2 regions of the Phyllobacterium sp. K27 genome follow, and region 2 is predicted to be linked to the other one. Evidence: riboswitches for the same ligand, from Rfam matches in the RefSeq annotation. Region 2 holds a riboswitch; the other holds the start of a gene.
The links. Region 2 has a riboswitch for cobalamin ahead of ACYJL1_RS14805 (ABC transporter ATP-binding protein). Riboswitches for the same ligand answer to the same signal wherever they lie in the genome.
Positions count from the first base shown of each region.

Region 1: it holds a riboswitch for cobalamin, as region 2 does, so the genes downstream of both, bluB (5,6-dimethylbenzimidazole synthase) here and ACYJL1_RS14805 (ABC transporter ATP-binding protein) in region 2, are expected to answer to the same signal.

Region 1 is NZ_CM139240.1:1,616,503-1,622,375, reverse strand. It holds gene ACYJL1_RS07845 (DUF2293 domain-containing protein) at 118-435, shown strand; gene bluB (5,6-dimethylbenzimidazole synthase) at 368-1,111, opposite strand; cobalamin riboswitch at 1,158-1,350, opposite strand; gene ACYJL1_RS07835 (MOSC domain-containing protein) at 1,378-1,986, opposite strand; gene ettA (energy-dependent translational throttle protein EttA) at 2,084-3,733, opposite strand; gene ACYJL1_RS07825 (lysophospholipase) at 4,215-5,156, shown strand; gene ACYJL1_RS07820 (CaiB/BaiF CoA transferase family protein) at 5,153-5,873, shown strand, end outside.
Region 2 is NZ_CM139240.1:2,980,983-2,986,855, forward strand. It holds gene ACYJL1_RS14795 (circularly permuted type 2 ATP-grasp protein) at 1-509, opposite strand, end outside; gene ACYJL1_RS14800 (transglutaminase family protein) at 574-3,903, opposite strand; cobalamin riboswitch at 4,589-4,801, shown strand; gene ACYJL1_RS14805 (ABC transporter ATP-binding protein) at 5,069-5,873, shown strand, end outside.

The sequences.
Region 1 (5,873 bases), 1.4 Mb from region 2:
CAAAAGATATAAAGATATGTTTATGTCATGACGAGAGCTTTGGCAAGGCTTTTTTGCCATTGACGACAATTTCTGCCGCGTCTGAAATAGGTAGTAGAATCAAATCAGGGGGACATCATGAGCGCAGGAACGAACCGTCAGCGTTCAATCAACAAGGCGTTGACCTTGCTTTTGCCCGCCGTTCCTTACTCAGATTCAGAACCAATACGCGCAGCCGCAGGCGCGCCACACATGAAAACTCTGCCGCCCCCGATTGCCGTATGGTTAGCGGCGGTTGCTCATGTGCGGCATCAACATACGGATTATGATGCGCTTCGTAACGAGGGATACGACAAGGAGTCGGCACGTTTCTTCGTGCTTGAGGCGATCAATCGCAAACTGACGGAATGGCGGGCGACACGTCTTCTGGATCCGGATGAGGAAGATTCGAGCTAAGCCGACCCCAACCTTCTTCAAAAATAAGATCCTGCAGTTGGATTCTTTTACGCCAGCCTTTTTTTTCCAACTCTGGCGCATTGAAAAGCTCGCTGACATAACCCAGGCACAGATAGGCGATGATCTCGACATGATCCGGAATGCCTAATATTTGGCGCATATCGCTGTCGTGATAGATGCTCACCCAGCCGACTCCAATGCCTTCAGCACGGGCAGCAAGCCACAGGTTTTGAACCGCACATACGGTACTGTAAACATCCATCTGCCGGTTGTGGGTACGACCGAGCACGACCTTGCCGCCACGTGTCCGGTCACAGGTGATGCATAAATTAATCGGCGCCCTAAGGATGCCCTCAAGTTTGAGAGAGGCGTAGAGCGCTTGGCGTTCATCCTGAAACAAAGCAGTGGCTTCTTCATTGGCTTTGCTAAAGGCCCGGTGCACTTCCTTCTTGCGGGCCATATCTCGGATAGTGATGAAATTCCAAGGCTGCATAAAGCCGACCGACGGTGCATGATGGGCCGCATCAAGCAGGCGCAACAAAACATCATCAGCTATCGGTTCTGGCAAAAACTGATCGCGGACGTCTCGTCGGTTATAAATGGCTTTGTAAACCGCAGCACGCTCATCGTCAGTAAAATCGGCGGCAGGAACCGGACCATCAAAAATTTCGTGCATTGTTTGCTCCTAACAACGCTTGAGACCTTTACTGCCGTCCGCGCAGCTTGGGCTATAAGGTCCGGCCGGTCTTCTGACTGAGGTTCAACTGAACCGTGCGCCTTCCTGCAACTCTTCAATTACAGTGGCATAATGCGCGGTCATCCCCTTTACAGCGTTGGGCACGTGCCGGATTTTCACCGGCTTCCCGATTCTCCGCAATCGTCTGAATTGCTGGCACCGGACCTGTTTTCCTATTCGCCATGAAAAAACTTCTCGCGCAAGTCTCAGGGCCTGTAAATCCACTGTTCGGGAATACGAATGTCAACTTTTTCACCGACATGTATGATGCCCGGCTTTTCAACCCAGGCGACAAGACCCCGCGAGCGCTTGGACACCCGCACAAAATCCAGTGCGGTGGTGGTCTCGTCAGGTGTACCGGCATTCGCTGCAATTGCGCGACCTGCGATTTTACAGGGCGCATTCTGTCCATCAACTTTCAACGTGACACCACCCTCGAAAAACATGAGCGATCTGGGTGGCAACATTGATAGAGACGGGATACCGGCTATCACCATATTCCCGCCAACCCATTCGGCTTTAAGCTCAGGCAGGCCCATACCCGCTGCAATCTGCTCAAGTTCATCAGTACTCAGAATGGACAGCTGACGTTCATTGCGCATCTCGGTGCCACGCGGATACCAAGGCTCGCGTCCGCCGGAGCGACGTGTCTGACCGGCATGAAAATCACCTACAATACCGTCAAAAGTTAGTTCCAGCGAACTTGTCGAAGTTGTAACAAAATCATGCCCCAGCGCTTCAAAGAGCCCGTTTACACGCCCGCTGATTTTGCGAGACGGAACTATTTGGTCTTGCTTGCCAAACAGATCGGTCATTGTTTTGCTCCAAGAAAAAACACTGGTTAGAATCGGCAGCTGTGGCTGACGATAGCGTCAGCCAAAATAAGGGGAGCCTTTCGACTCCCCCTTGCAATCACCGGGTCAGAGGCTTGTAGCTTGGACGTTTGGGATTGACACTATCGGGGCCGAGACGACGGATTTTGTCGTTCTCGTAGTCTTCGAAATTGCCTTCAAACCATTCGACATGGCTGTCGCCTTCAAAAGCGAGGATATGCGTCGCAAGGCGATCAAGGAACATGCGATCATGGCTGATGATCACAGCGCAACCTGCATATTTCTCCAAAGCATCCTCAAGGGCTGCCAAGGTTTCCGTGTCCAGATCATTTGTCGGTTCGTCGAGCAGCAGAACATTGCCGCCGGACTGCAGCATCTTGGCCAAGTGCACGCGATTGCGCTGACCGCCGGAAAGATTTCCGACTTTCTGCTGCTGGTCTGTACCCTTGAAGTTGAATGCCGAAACATAAGCGCGGGAGTTCATCTCGTGCTTGCCAAGTTTGATGATGTCAGTGCCGCCGGAAATCTCTTCCCAGACATTCTTGTCGGCTTTCAGGTGATCGCGACTCTGATCGACATATCCGAGATTGACTGTCTCACCGACACGAATAGTGCCTGAATCCGGCTTTTCCTGACCGGTGATCATCTTGAACAAAGTGGTTTTACCCGCACCGTTCGGACCAATAATGCCAACAATACCGCCGGGTGGCAGCTTGAAAGTCAGATTTTCGATTAGCATACGGTCACCGAAGGACTTGGTGAGATTTTCGGCTTCAATAACCACCTGACCGAGCCGTTCACCGGCCGGTATGAGGATTTGCGCATCGCCGGGGCGCTGATCATTGGCGGCGTCAACCAGCGCATCATAGGCCTTGATACGCGCCTTCGACTTAGCCTGACGTGCTTTCGGGCTCGCGGAAATCCACTCGCGTTCGCGCTCCAGAGCTTTCTGACGAGAATCGTCTTCGCGGCCTTCTTGCAGCATGCGCTTGGACTTGGCACCAAGATAAGCAGAATAATTGCCTTCATAGGCAATGCCACGTCCACGGTCGAGCTCAAGAATCCAGCCCGTTACATTGTCGAGGAAGTAGCGATCATGTGTAATGAGCAGCACGGAGCCTTTATATTCACGCAGATGCTTTTCCAGCCAGGCAGTCGTTTCAGCGTCCAAATGGTTGGTCGGTTCGTCGAGCAGGAGAAGGTCAGGCTGCGACAGGAGCAAGCGGCACAATGCAACACGGCGGCGCTCGCCACCGGAAAGATTCGTTACTTCGCTGTCACCAGGCGGGCAACGAAGTGCTTCCATTGCCATTTCGACCTGTGATTCAAGGTCCCAAAGGTTTTGGGAATCGATAACATCCTGCAACTTGGCGCCTTCATCAGCGGTCTCGTCGGAGTAATTCATCATCAATTCATTGTAGCGATCGAGAATGGCCTTCTTATCAGCGACGCCATCCATAACGTTACCCATAACGTCTTTGGTCGGGTCCAGATGCGGCTCTTGCGCCAGATAACCGACGGTTGCTCCGTCTGCCAGCCAAGCCTCACCTGTATATTCCTTATCAAGGCCGGCCATGATCTTCAGAACTGTAGACTTACCGGCGCCATTTGGACCAAGAATACCAATCTTGGCATCTGGATAGAAGGACAAGTTGATATTCTCAAGAACCTTTTTGGTTCCATATGCCTTGTTCAGGCCGGACATGTGATAGATGAATTGGCGTGCCATAACGCGCGTCACTCCGATGCTCGGGATTTCTTTTGAATGAATTTGCGCCGTATGTAGGCGAAAGCCTTAGCTGTGGCAATGGATGCCTATGAATTTCGACTTTCACTGAAACGAGCGAAACCGGGCGCGGATATTTCCGTCACCCGGTTTCCCCTCTGGTGCCGCAACGGGAAGCGTCCTCTTCTCCCAGTAACGGCCATGTAAACAAACCAGACGAAACACGTTTCGTCCTTGGGCAGCATCAACGGTTCGCAATGCACTAACGATTGCAATAATCGCAAACTAATATGCTTCAGGTATGAAGTTCTGCGGCAAGTTTAAGAGGTTTGCAAGGGGTTTTTGCAAAATAAAATTGCAACTCAACTTCCAGCCTAATAATTGTGCACAATATTCCAAAATTAAAGGTATTTTGCAGATTGTTTTCTACATTGACTAATTTTGCGGCACGTTCTCAATTGGCATCTGCATAAACAGGTAAGCCATGGCGTTTGATAATCCCGAATTTTTGAATACCCCAGATGACACTGCAATTGCTGTGCGACACATATCGGCAAGGGGAGATGCTTGCGCAATTGTTCAAGTAAATCATGGATTGGCAGAACATTCCCTGCGTTACAAGAGATTTGCTGCCCATTTGAGCGAGCAAGGCTTCCATGTCTATGCACATGATCATCGTGGCCACGGCCTAACAAGGGCGCCAGACGCACCAGCCGGGCGCTTTGCTGCGAAAGACGGAATGGAAGCTGTGTTGCGTGACGTCGATGCAGTGAACTGCCACGCACGGGAACGTCATCCTGGTCTGCCACTTATAATCTTTGGACATTCTCTGGGAGGACTGATTGCTTTCAATTACGTGCTGGAGCACCAAAGCAAAATTGATGCAGCTGCGATCTGGAACGCAAACTTTTCTGCTGGAATGCTGGGTCGCTTCGCCCAAGGCTTGTTGCTCACCGAACGCATGTTTCTAGGTTCTGATGTTCCAAGCATGCTGCTGCCTAAACTGACATTTCAGGAATGGAACCGCAGTGTCGCTAATCCGCGAACAGATTTCGACTGGTTGTCACGGGACTCTGCCGAAGTTGATTTGTACATAAACGATCCTCTTTGCGGGTGGAGTCCTACGGTAAGCATGTGGCGTGATACGTTCGATTTGGTATTCATGGGGGCAAAGAATAGCTCGTTGAGCAAGTTACGTCGCAACCTACCCTTCAACCTCGTTGGCGGTGCCAAGGACCCTGCGACAGCACAAGGCACTTCCGTCAATCATTTGGACCATAGAATGCGCAAGCTCGGCTTTACTGACGTTACCACCAAAATATACCCGGATACGCGCCATGAAGGCCTTAACGAAATCAACCGTGAACTTATCATGAGCGAATTTGCCCAGTGGGCTGTCCGCACAGCCTCAAAGGCAAGTCGATGATCGCAGTGCAAGCAGAAGCTCCGCTTAAAGGCATACGAGTCATCGAGTTGGCGCGCGTGTTGGCTGGTCCATGGGCCGGTCAGATTCTCGCCGATCTTGGAGCCGATGTTATCAAAGTCGAAAACCCTGCCGGGGGTGACGAGACCCGTGGCTGGGGCCCTCCTTTCATAACCAGCGCAGAAGGTGAAAACCTTTCAGCCGCGTATTTTCACTCCTGTAACCGAGGCAAGCGCTCTATCACTGCCGATTTTACGACCGCCGAGGGACAGGAGACCGTGAAAGCGCTTTGCCGGTCCGCAGATGTTGTGCTTGAAAATTTCAAGGTGGGCGGATTGGCAAAGTACGGACTGGACTATAACAGTCTGAGCGCGGAGAACCCACGTCTTGTCTATTGTTCAATAACAGGTTTTGGACAAACCGGGCCTTACGCGGCGCAGGCAGGCTATGATTTCATCATTCAGGGCATGTCCGGACTGATGTCTGTGACTGGCGATCCTGCGGGCCAGCCTCAAAAAGTAGGCTTGGCAGTCGCAGACGTATTTACCGGTCTCTACTCAGTCATTGCTATTCAGGCTGCCCTCGCCCACGCAGCCAAGACCGGCCAAGGTCAAATGGTGGATATGGCACTTTTTGATGTGCAATCCGCCGTGATGGCCAATCAGGCGATGAATTATCTGGCAACAGGAAAAAGCCCGAACCGCATGGGTAACGCACACC
Region 2 (5,873 bases):
GGGCCACGGCCCAGTTCGAAAGCACAAAAATGCAGGAAGCGCCCGCTCGCGGGCTTTATTCCGGCAACTGGATGCAGGAACTCAGGGTTCGATGCGATCAGATCGGGCGGCAGCACGCCATCGCGCACAAGCTTCCCTTCGCCATAAATATCAGCAACGACATCCTCAAGCAGATCGGCGCGCTGGGTCAGTCCAGCGGTGATCGTATCCCAATCCTCCTGATTAATGAGCAGGGGGACGTGGGCAAGCGGCCATTGCCGTTCCTGGGTGCCTGTCTCGTCATAGATGCGATAGAATACGCCAGCATCCAGCAAATACTGGTTTGCACGCGCAAACCGTGTTGCCAATTTCTCCGGACCGAGTTCATCCAGCGCCCCCAGCAAGGTTTCCCAGCCGGGCCGAACGGCACCCGAAGTGTCAATCATTTCGTCGGCAATTCCCGGCAAAGGCCTGTAGCCTGCAAGTAGGCCGGGAATCGTACTGGTCGTGGATTTATTCACTTTTGACATTATCGATCTATATTGAGTTTTATACAGACTGCATACTTATTGTGCGTGGTTCGACACGCACAACTCAACTACGCGGCCTTCTCAAATCCAGCGTCATCGGGAATTCCGGTGATGCCTGTTCTTTTCGCAGTTCATAGGCTCCAGCCGTATGGCCGCGCGGCTCGAACCGCGCCAGTCTGCGCGCCTCTGCTTCATTGGAATTGATCGGGAACGTATCATAGCTGCGCCCGCCCGGATGGGCGACATGATAGGTACACCCAGCAATGGCCCGTCCCGACCATTGATCGTAAATATCAAACACCAGCGGCGTATTGACCGGGATCATCGGATGCAGGCCAGAGCGCGGCTGCCAAGCCTTGTAACGAACACCTGCAACAGCAACTCCGTTGGTTTCCGTCATTTTGAGCGGCACTTCGCGGCCATTACACGCCACGCTGTAGCGCGCGGCGTTATAGCCTTCGACCTTCACCTGCAAGCGCTCGACAGAGCTGTCGACGAAACGGACCGTACCGCCAATCGCGCCCTGTTCGCCCATGACATGCCAAGGCTCAAGCGCCTGCCGCAACTCCAGCTTGACACCTTCATTGACGATTTCACCGCAAAATGGAAACCGGAACTCCAATTGTGCCTCGAACCATTCCGGTCGGAAATCAAAGCCGTTCTGGCGCAGGTCGGCCAGCACATCAAGGAAATCCGCCCAGACGAAATCCGGCAGCATAAAGCGGTCGTGCAATGTCGTGCCCCAACGTACGAAGCTGCCTTCGATGGGGCTATTCCAAAAGCGGGCGATCAATGCCCGAACCAGTAATTGTTGTGCCAGGCTCATGCGGGCATTTGGCGGCATCTCGAAACCGCGAAACTCGACAAGGCCAAGCCGCCCGGTCGGACCATCGGGCGAAAACAGCTTGTCGATACAAATCTCGGAGCGATGCGTATTGCCGGTCACATCCACCAAAAGGTTGCGGAATAGCCGATCTACCAGCCAGGGCAGCGGTGGCGCACCACGACCGGGCAGTGGCACCTGTGCCATGGCGATTTCCAGCTCATATAAACTGTCGTGCCGCGCTTCATCGAAACGCGGCGCCTGACTTGTCGGACCGACAAACATGCCTGAAAACAGATAGGATAAGGACGGATGACGCTGCCAATGCAGCACCAGACTTTTCAGAAGATCGGGGCGACGCAGAAACGGGCTGTCATTGGGCGTTTCACCGCCGACCACCACATGATTGCCGCCGCCTGTGCCGGTATGGCGCCCGTCGATCATGAATTTGTCAGCGCCAAGTCTTGTCTGGCGGGCTTCTTCGTAGATCGTCTCGGTGGTTGCCACGCATTCGCGCCAGTTCGAGGCTGGATGGATATTCACTTCTATCACGCCGGGGTCGGGTGCAACGCGTATCACGTTGATACGCGGGTCCTGAGGCGGGCCGTAGCCCTCAATATGGACCGGCAGGCCGAGTTTGGCAGCGGCCGCCTCAGCAGCACCGACAAGTTCAAGATAGTCCTCGAGCGCCTCTACCGGCGGCATGAAGACGCTCAACCGTCCATCGCGCGGCTCAACCGAAATGGCAGTACGCACCGCACCGCCGATCTCGCCAAGTTCCTGTTCCACCCGCTCCTGCGTGCTGCCTTCAGCGGCAGTAAATGAAGCCACCGCCTGTGGCGCTTCCCTCACATCGATCAAAGCCGGCGAATCCGGCAAAGGGCCACGCTCTAGCGATGGATCAACTGGTACAATAAACGGAAACTCGGATGGCGGCACATGGGGCAGCGCGCCCAGCGGCAGGCGATAACCGACCGGCGAGTCGCCTGGCACCAGAAAGAGCTTGCCCCGCCGTGTGGTCCATTTTTCGCTGCGCCAGCGTGGACCTTGAGCAGCCTGACTGTTCCAGCGCTGCACCGGCAGCACAAATCCTGTGGGTTCTGTCAGCCCTCGTTCGAAGACGCGCGCCATGCGGCTGCGCTCCTCCGGGTCTTTCAGCATGGAATTGGAGGGATCGACATTCTCCGGAAGATTGCCTTCCTTGACAATCCACTCTGCTGGATCCTCATAGGCTGCGGCGACCATGTCGTCTTCGACGCCAAGTTCACCAGCCATCTCGACCAGCAGTTTGCCTGCATCTTCCGGCTTCACATCTGCTGTGCTGTTTTCCGCAGCGATGAGGTCAGGATTAACCCAAATCGGCTTACCATCCTTGCGCCAATAAAGGGAGAAGGTCCAGCGCGGCAGGCTCTCCCCTGGATACCATTTGCCCTGGCCGTAATGCAGAAATCCGCCCGGCGCGAAACGATCGCGCAAGCGGCGGATGAGCTTGTCGGCTTTTTCCCGCTTTGTCGGCCCGACAGCATCGGTATTCCATTCGCCGGATTCGAAATCGTCGATTGAAACGAATGTCGGTTCGCCGCCCATGGTCAGGCGAACATCACGCTCCTTGAGCAGCGCATCGACCTTATTGCCGAGCGCATCAAGCGCGTCCCAAGATTCATCGGAGAATGGCTTGGTAATGCGCGGATGCTCCGATACGCGTGTTACGCGCATGTCAAAACCGAATTCGACATTGGCAGGTTCTGCCATACCTGAAATTGGCGCAGCATTGCGGTAGTGAGGCGTTGCGGCCAGCGGGACATGGCTTTCGCCAGTCAGGAGCCCCGATGTCGGATCAAGCCCGATCCATCCCGCACCCGGCAGATAGACCTCGCACCAGGCGTGCAGGTCGGTAAAATCCGTTGTTGTTCCGGCAGGACCATCAAGCGCAACCAGATCGGGCTTCAACTGGATAAGATAGCCTGAAACAAAGCGCGCCGCCAAGCCAAGGTGGCGCAGGGTCTGCACCAGTAGCCAGCTCGTGTCACGGCATGAGCCCGTGCGAACATTCAGCGTGGTCTCCGGCTCCTGCACGCCCGTTTCCATGCGGATAACGTAGCCGATCTCGCGCTGAATACGAGCGTTCAAATCAACAACGAAATTGACTGTATTGGTGCTCGAGCGCTCAATCGTTGCCAGAAAATCCGACAAGAGCGGACCAATAGGGTCTGGCTTCATATAAATGGAAAGATCGTCGCGTATATCTTCAGGATAGGCGAAGGGCCAGATTTCCCCGGCGGGTTCGACGAAGAAGTCAAACGGATTATAGACCGTCATGTCAGCCACAAGATCAACTTCGATCTTAAGCTCCGTGACAGGCTCAGGAAAGACGTAGCGGGCAAGGAAATTGCCGTATGGGTCTTGCTGCAAATTGACGAAATGATTGGCCGGACTGACCTTCAGCGAGTGGCTTAAAACCTTGGTTCGCGAGTGTGGAGCGGGTTGAAGGCGGATGATCTGCGGCCCGAGCATGATTGGGCGATCATATTTATAGTGAGTCAGGTGATAGACTGCTGCGTGAATTGCCATGTCGCCTCAAAATTCAATAAAAATCGATCTTCGCTAAAGAGTACACGTGAAGCCTAGCCTACTCCATCTGCTTGTTCACGCTTAAAAAAATTATCCTGCCATTTATTTTAGCACGTGCGCGGTTTGCATCTTAAACGGGCTTGTAAAATGGAAGGCACAACCCGCAACCAGCGCAACCGCCGTGATTGCAACCCTGCATTTGTTATGGGCAAGGCAAACAACCCAATATTGGCACAGCTTATCTCCCCCCATGTGGGGGAGAACAGATTTTCTTGAATTTGGCCACTTCGCTAAATTCTTAGAAATCCAAAAGAGGGGGTAATATAATTTGCATTAGGCTTGCTGCGTGGTTCGACGGGGCTCACCATGAGGGAGGTTATTATTTGCAGGAAATTACTTCCTGCAAGGTTATCGACCAATGTGCAATCAACCACGTCCCTCATGGTGAGCCCCGTCGAACCACGCAGCAAGCCTAATGCCAACAAAGGGTAGTTGCTGATTATCACCCTGGAATTGAAAAAGACCCGGACGAGCTGGCAAGTTACGTTCCGGGTCTCATTTCATTAAACCAGGAAAACGGGAGGTGGGCGAAAGCCTGCCTCTCACTCCTGAAGCAAACATAGCATTTCTTCTGTTTTTTCCAAGTACTATCTCTTTTAGACCATTTCATTTTCGCTTCGGTTCAACTACTACTGCTCGTGATGGTTTCTCTGGCTTGAAAACGCTGGAGATGAAAAGGGAACACGGTGAGGCGTACCCAAAGGGACCGAAACCGTGGCTGCCCCCGCAACTGTAAGCGGTGAGCGACGCCTGAGGATGCCACTGATCGCAAGATCGGGAAGGCAAGGCTTCGCCAAGACCCGTGAGCCAGGAGACCTGCCATCACAATTGAAATTCGAACCGGACGGGGTGTGCCGGGAGCGATGCGATGACCTGCCGGATAGCGGCACCAGAATGCTTTAAATGGCTTCCGGTTCATCGTCTGCGTTCTATGCCCTCCCCTTGAAAGTTGGACAGGCATGAACGTTCCGCACACCATCATTTCGGCCCAGCATCAAATTTTCTACCTGGTTGCACGATCAGCATTGACGCTTGTTATAACATTACGCTATCGCCTACCCATGTTAAAGCACTCAGCAAGTTTCTACGGCACGGAAGCGCGATCATGAGCCATATACAGCTCGATGCGAAGGCCGTGGGTTATAAGACCGGAGCGCATACCCTGGTCGAAGCCGCATCGATTGGTGTGAGGTGTGGTGCACGGCTGGCTATTATTGGTCCAAATGGCGCGGGAAAGTCCACCTTGTTGCGCATGTTGGCCGGACTGCTGCTACCAACATCCGGCGAAATAAGTTTCAACGGCAAAATCATCAGCAAGATGTCGCCACTTGAACGTGCCCGGCAATTTGCCTTTGTTGGTCAGACCGACACACCGGACCAGCAGCTTCTGGTCGAGGATTATGTATCCCTTGGCCGCATTCCGCATCTGGGCGTCTTCACAAAGGCGGTCGACAGGGAAATCGTCGAAGATTCCATGCAACGCGCGCGGATCACCCATTTTCGCCGCCGCGCTTTGGGTTCATTGTCCGGCGGCGAGCGGCAGCGTATGCAATTGGCCCGCGCCCTTGCCCAGCAACCGGCAATCCTGTTTCTCGACGAACCGACCAATCATCTTGATCCCAAGGCGCGTAGCGAACTGCTCCTTCTGGTGGCCGGACTTGATGTGACAACCATCGCCGTTCTGCATGATCTGCCGCTTGTTGCGCCATTTGCCACCCATGTTGCGGTCATGCACAGCGCACAGCTCGTCGCGTCAGGCACGCCCGACGAGACACTGACACCACGCATAGTCAGCGATGTATTTGATCTTGATGTACTGCGCCTGCGGCATCCCTCCCGCCAGCGCGATCTTATGGTGTTTGAAGCACCCGAACCGATCCACGACGCCCATTCTCATCCACGGAGCATTT